One region of the Flocculibacter collagenilyticus genome, then DNA from elsewhere that is predicted to be linked to it. Evidence: predicted binding sites of a transcription regulator. Region 1 holds the regulator's gene; the other holds the start of a gene.
The links. Region 1 encodes LexA, which represses DNA repair genes until DNA is damaged. Its sites were predicted from a motif close to TACTGTATNNNNATACAGTA; they were not measured.

Region 1 (3,438 bases):
TGGAAAGACTCCTGGTATACCTTGCCCATTAGGTTGGTGACATGCCGCACAGCTGGTGTTATATACTTTTTCACCCACTGCCATTAACTCATCCTGAGACATATTCATCGCCAATAATTTTTGTTCTTCTTCTTTGGCTTTTTGTTGCACTAATTTAGTTTCGTTGAGCCACTTCTCATATTCAGCAGGGGCTTTTGCAATAACGACAACTGGCATGAAGCCATGATCTTTTCCGCATAACTCAGCACATTGACCACGATAAATCCCTGGTTCATTTACCTCGGTCCACGCTTCATTAATAAACCCGGGATTTGCGTCTTTTTTCACCGCAAAGTCTGGCACCCACCAGCTATGAATAACGTCATCAGAAGTAATTAAAAAACGCACTTTTTTATTGGTAGGAATAACAAGGGGGCGGTCAACTTCAAGCAAGTAGTTTTTGCCTTTTTGCCGTTTGTTTGCAATCTCACTTTTAGGAGTAGCCATTAAGCTATAAAACTCAACACCACTATCTAAATACTTGTAGTGCCATTTCCATTGCGAGCCAGTAACCTGAATGCTGACATCAGCTTTGCTGGTATCTTCCATCGCCATTAATGTAAGTGTTGCCGGAATAGCCATACCTACCAAAATAAAAAATGGAATTGCTGTCCATACAATTTCAACTTTTGTATTTTCATGGAATTGTGCAGGCACTGCACCTTTAGATTTACGATGGTGGTAAATAGACCAAAACATCACACCAAACACGGCAAGACCAATTACACAACAAATCCAAAAAATGGTCATGTGTAATCCGTATACTTGTTCACTAATTGCGGTCACACCTTTAGTCATATTTAAAGGTAACTCTTCCGCAGTAACGTTACCTGCCAAGAACGCAAGCATGATCCACCAGCGACGACAACTCAATATGGTCACGTGACTTCTCCTCTGTCTTTTGCTAAAGCAAAAAGCAGATCGAAATGCACTGTACTACTTAACCTGTGCGACGATTCCGCTCAATTATTATTGTTATATTTCGAACAGCTCGCACTTGCTAACACCTCAGAGGCAGCAATTAAGAAGTAATTTAAATAAAAAAGAACACCATATTTGTAAACATCTCACAGTACTAACGGTGCTATTTTTATTATTTCCCGTTCTCCACGTAATGGTTTGACTTAGCGCACGCCTCAACCATCTCGTTTGCTGATTATGACTCTAAGATTTTAGATTAGTATTTTCGAAATACTTATTATTATCTTTATGTTACGTATCGATTAAACTAAGTCTCTTGATAGTTTTTTAATCGAATTGTGTATTAGAATTAAACAAATCAGACAAATAATCTACAGTTATTTGAAAAAAATTATAAAAATTTTGTGCATATCATGAGCAAACTAAGAAAGGACGTACGATGCAGGTTTAAATAAATTTTTCACTTACGACAATTTTACCACTAGCTAGCGCAAGCCTAATTTATGAAAAGGTGTGGGTAGTATAAAAATGAAAAATAGCCAACTGCATTTAGCTAGCTATTTTAATGTTGGACATTTTTTAATAGAAAATAAATCGTTAGAGAAGCTTAAAACCAGTCTGCATTTCGAATAACGCCAACAGCTAGTCCTTCAATTGCAAACGGTTGATAAGTTAAGTCTACAACAATGGTATCAAACTCATCGTTTTCAGCGTGAAGCAGCACTTTGTCGCCTTTCTTTTCAAGACGCTTAACCGTTACATCGTCTTCTACTCTTGCAACGACCACTTGCCCGTTTTCGGCCACTTCCGCTTTTTTAACCGCAAGTAAATCGCCATCCATGATACCTATGTCTTTCATACTCATACCATTAACACGTAGTAAGTAATCAGCGTTAGGCTTAAATAAATGAGGATCAACCTTATAATGCGCTTCAACATGTTCTTGCGCTAAAATAGGTGAACCCGCTGCCACTTGACCAATTAGCGGTAACCCTTCTTCTTCAAATGTATCATCTTCAACAAGGCGGATACCGCGTGATGTTCCCGGAATAATCTCAATAAAGCCTTTTTTTGCTAACGCTTTTAAATGCTCTTCCGCAGCGTTAGCGGATTTAAACCCTAGCGTTTTCGCAATTTCTGCTCGTGTTGGCGGCATGCCTGTAGCATGAATTTTATCTTTAATAAGCTGCAGTATTTCCGACTGCCTCGGCGTTAATGGGCGCATACGCTGTTATTCCATACAGTACATTGATACTGTGAGTATATACAGTTAATGATAGATGGCAAAGAGTTTATTACATTGATGCGTAATTATCTTTTCTTCGAAGTTATTCATCTTCAGGGGGATCACCCTCATCTTCTTTTTCGCAGCTCTTGTTTAGGGCGTGTTGACCTTTTTAAATACAGGAGGGGGAATAGAAAAAATTGATATAAGTGGAAAAATAGTAAGTAGTAGAAATGCGCCTTTTGGCATGCGCTTAGCCCAGCGTACTAGTCTCATCAATCCGTAAATTAACAAGGCAAATAACAAAAGCCCAAAGCAGAAAATTATATTTTCAATCGTGCTTAACTCATACATTTTCCTCATCCTATCGCCATGTTAACCATGAATAAATGGCTCTTAATTGCGATAACTCAATCGCTAAAATGTATTTTTAGCAACAGGCTGGCATCTTTGAGCCTAAGAAAACTAAATGGCTTTTTACTATGCTAGGAGAAGAGGCGCAATCAACAACGCTGCGCCTGCATGTTGAACGGCTATACAAGTTAAGTATTAGCGTTATTATGTTTCAATATAAATGCAATGCCTAATAAGATAAACATCGCTGCAATCCCAAAAAATGATAACTGCTCACTGAAGACAGCCGCTGTAGCAAAAGCGGCACCGCATGCAATAAGCAAGTACCCACCTGATTTCTGATTCTTATCTATTTTCATAAATCACACATAAACCCTAACCTTATCCAATACTTATACTGTATTAGACTAGGTTTATGAAAATAACAAGGACCCCTTTCTTATATAGTACTATGCTAAAACACTTTCCTATAGCTAAGGACTGCCTCAGCATGAAGCATGAGAGTTACCTCTTAGTTTGTTTTGATTTAAAGATTCAGCACCTTTATAAAACGGGTAACTCTCACGTTTTCAATGTTGATGTGTCAGATCTTGTCTGACCTAATACAAATCTGAACTAATACAAATAAGTGTTCTTATAATTCATCTGCGAATTTTTCTGCGAATTTACGCACTTTGGGGGTGTGCCCATTTTTAGATAAATCTTCTAAAAGTGCTTTGTATTTTATATTGCCAGAGCTCCCAAGAACGCGACAGCCCCAAGCATAAAAATCAGAGAACTTCATATATCTGTTGCGTGGAATCGTGGCTTCTATGCTAAGGATTTCGCTAATTTCATCCAGCAATCGCGTATTATTAAGGTGTTGTCTGTAGATGTTTCGTACTGCGCTGCCCCGAAGA
Region 2 (3,438 bases), 380 kb from region 1:
AACGCTGTAATCGTATCAATAAAGTGCTGAATGGCATTCGCTGCTCGGCCAGATAAAAGCTTGTCATTAATGCAGGTTAACGCAGCTTGCCACAGCGTTGCCCCATGTTGTTTAGCGGTGTCTCGAACGGTTGCCAATGTGCGTTCACCAATCCCCCTTGCTGGGGTATTGATAATGCGCTCAAAGGCAGCGTCATCATTGCGGTTTGTAATAAGGCGCAAATATGCCAACGAGTCTTTAATTTCTTGTCGGTCATAGAAGCGTTGCCCACCGTAAATGCGGTATTTTAGATTGGCCTGACGGATCGCATCTTCCAGTGCCCGCGATTGAGCATTATTACGATATAAAATGGCGACATCGTTTAATGTATTACCTTTGCTTGACCATTGCTCAATGGCGTTAACTATAAACCTTGCTTCGTCTAATTCATTGTAGGCAGCGTATAGTGAGATTGGCTCGCCTGCATCGCCATCAGTCCATAATTCTTTACCCATACGCGCACTATTATTTTCAATGAGTTGGTTGGCTGCTTTTAGAATGGTATTAGTTGAGCGATAGTTTTGTTCTAGCCGTATTGTTTGCGCGTTAGGAAAGTCATTGGTGAACTTGTGAATGTTTTCTATTTTGGCGCCGCGCCAGCCGTAAATTGACTGATCATCATCTCCAACTATCGTAATGTTGCCATGTTCTCCGGCTAACAGTCGCAACCAAGCATATTGTACGGTGTTAGTATCTTGAAACTCGTCTACCAAAATATGCTCGAAGCGTTGTTGGTAATGGCGCAATAGTGGTGGATGCTTTAATAGCGTTTCGTGTGCGCGTAACAAAATTTCTGCAAAATCGATTAAACCAGCACGGTCACAGGCTTCTTGATAACTTGCGTACACTTTTAGCATTTGCTTTTCGGTGTGATCGTAGCTTTCAATGTGCTGTGGGCGCAGCCCTTCATCTTTTTTATTATTAATAAACCATTGCACTTGCTTGGGTGGGTAATGCTTCTCGTCTAAATTTAATGCTTTAAGGGTGCGGCGAATAAAGCGATATTGATCGTCAGAGTCTAAAATTTGAAACGTCTCAGGCAAGCTTGCTTCTTGAAAATGTGTGCGTAAAAATCGATGGGCTAGCCCATGAAATGTGCCAAGCCACATCCCGCCAACATGACTGCCCATTAAAGTTTGCACTCTGCCTCGCATTTCAGCAGCCGCCTTATTAGTAAAGGTAACAGCCATGATACTAAACGGTGACGCTTGCTCGACTTGCATCAGCCAAGCAATGCGGTGTACTAACACTCGGGTTTTGCCACTGCCAGCACCTGCCAGCACTAACATGCTTTGCAATGGTGCCGATACCGCTTCACGCTGGCGGTCATTTAAATGTTCAATAAGATGAGAAACGTCCATAATTCGCCTGATTAGTTCTGGTCACCTGAACAGCATTGAGATGTGTCGACTGCCGATGAGCGGTATAAAAAATAGATAAAAAGTGCTGTATATTATAACAGTGGTTAAAAATTATGAAATGGAAATAAGATTAAAATCGCTAATAAAATATTGTCAGTAAATTTTACATAAGAAATGCTGCTCGTTACTTAGAAGCAGTAAAGTTGATGTTTTATAATGGCTTTTTAAGTTGGTTTGATTATTGCTTTAAGCATAAAAATTTTGTTGTACCACTAATAAGAAGTAATCCATTCATGAAACAGTCCATTCTTTTTGTGCTTTGCTTATGTCAAAGTGTATTCTCTTTTAACGCCTCGGCTACGCTTATGGCAGATCATTACATTCCGTTCTGGGATGACAATAATGAAACGGTGGCAAACGAAATGATGTTCACCGCGGGTAATTTATCATTATCTGTAACAGCGTGGACTGGTAACTTTGATGCATCGGGTAATCAAATTGAAGGTTGGAGCCAAGTTGTGGGTAACGATCTTGGTGTGTTTCGTGATGATAGCGGCTTAGGTGTATTGTCATCATTGAATGATGGCAATGATCTGGATGCGGGTTCTTCAAGTGATTTTGCTAGCGATCCTGATGAAGGCTTATTATTTGTTTTTTCAAATAAAGTCAGTATTTTTGATATTTTTGTTGGCGACTTAGATTCAAGCGATGACATTAACTTTTCAGAAGTTAGCTTATCGGCATTAAATGACATCACAATAGGTAATTCAGCAATTGGCCTAACTGGCCCGCAGTTTGAATCAGAGTGGCCATTTGAATTTAATGGCAGCTTTTCAGGTTCTGCATTTATGGTTTGGGTTGATGACTCACGCGACGATGTTGAAATATTGGGTGTTGCAACCATCCCTGAGCCAGCCACTATTTTTGTTATTGCCTTGGGGCTAATGATGATCGGTGTGCGCCGCATTGCATAATCTACACACATAGGCATTAAACATATTGCACATTGAATGAGTCGCAGCCCCCTGCGGCTCATTAATCTCACACATGCTTACACCACACTCTTGTTTAGCTCAACACCCTTGGCTAATTAGTTAGCCAAATCGCCAATACAAAAAATAACCACTAAATATAGTTAATAACGATAGACTGCTTAAGGTATACCATTTAAACACACCTGTTGGCTGGTGCGCTAAAGGCACTTTGCTAGAGGTAATCACTTTGTAATTAAGCCAAGCATAAATCGGTGCGCTAACGAATGACACTGTGGTGACAAAGTCTAATAGCGCTTTGATGTCCGCAGTAAAATCGTAAATGATCCACCAACCGCCTATTGCTAACATGAGTAAGCTAGATACATACACGCGATTACTAATTACATTAACCCTATCGGCGTTGGCCTCTTGCGAATGATTAATCGGTGTTACTTTATTCGACTGATGAATAACATAGGCACGCTTCCATACTTGTGGAAAGCCATCAGACACGGCAAACGTGGTAGAAAATAGTGCAATGAAAGTGATCACCGCCATTAAACTCCAGCTCCATTCACCTAAGGCGCTACTATAAATACTAACTAATTGGCTAGCAAATGCAGCGGCTGAATTAGCAAACGAAACCCCTTGGCCAAACATCAGTAATGCTCCAAGCCAGGTAAAAATTATGGCCAGTATAAAACTTGTTAAGTAGCCAATTTTAAAGTCTAGCGTGGCATCTGTAACGCCAATTAATTTACCTGATTGCTTGCGTGATAAGGTCCATAGCGAATGCCAAACCGACACTTCCAACGAAGTAGGCATCCATCCCATTAATGCAACAATAAACGCAATACTGGTTGCGGCAGTTAGCGTGTTAAACATATCACTGGTATTAATAGCGCTAGCTGGAGTAAAGCCCAGTCGTGAGATAGCCGCTAACCATGCAAGTACGCTAAAAACAGCAAGTATTAGCATCATCCATTTCAACAAGCGATTCAGTAGGGCGTAGCGGCCAATAATTAAGATAACGATGACGGTAAATAAAATGAAGCTTGCCCACT

Region 2: a site for LexA is predicted at 1,484-1,503, ahead of uvrD (DNA helicase II). Genes of this name have one in related genera too.

Annotation. Positions count from the first base shown of each region.
Region 1 covers NZ_CP059888.1:463,138-466,575, reverse strand. Annotated here, with positions in the region: gene coxB (cytochrome c oxidase subunit II) at 1-888, opposite strand, end outside; gene lexA (transcriptional repressor LexA) at 1,568-2,185, opposite strand; gene HUU81_RS02070 (hypothetical protein) at 2,728-2,898, opposite strand; gene HUU81_RS02065 (hypothetical protein) at 3,174-3,438, opposite strand, start outside.
Region 2 covers NZ_CP059888.1:80,818-84,255, forward strand. Annotated here, with positions in the region: gene uvrD (DNA helicase II) at 1-1,400, opposite strand, end outside; gene HUU81_RS00345 (PEP-CTERM sorting domain-containing protein) at 1,766-2,374, shown strand; gene HUU81_RS00350 (NRAMP family divalent metal transporter) at 2,495-3,438, opposite strand, start outside.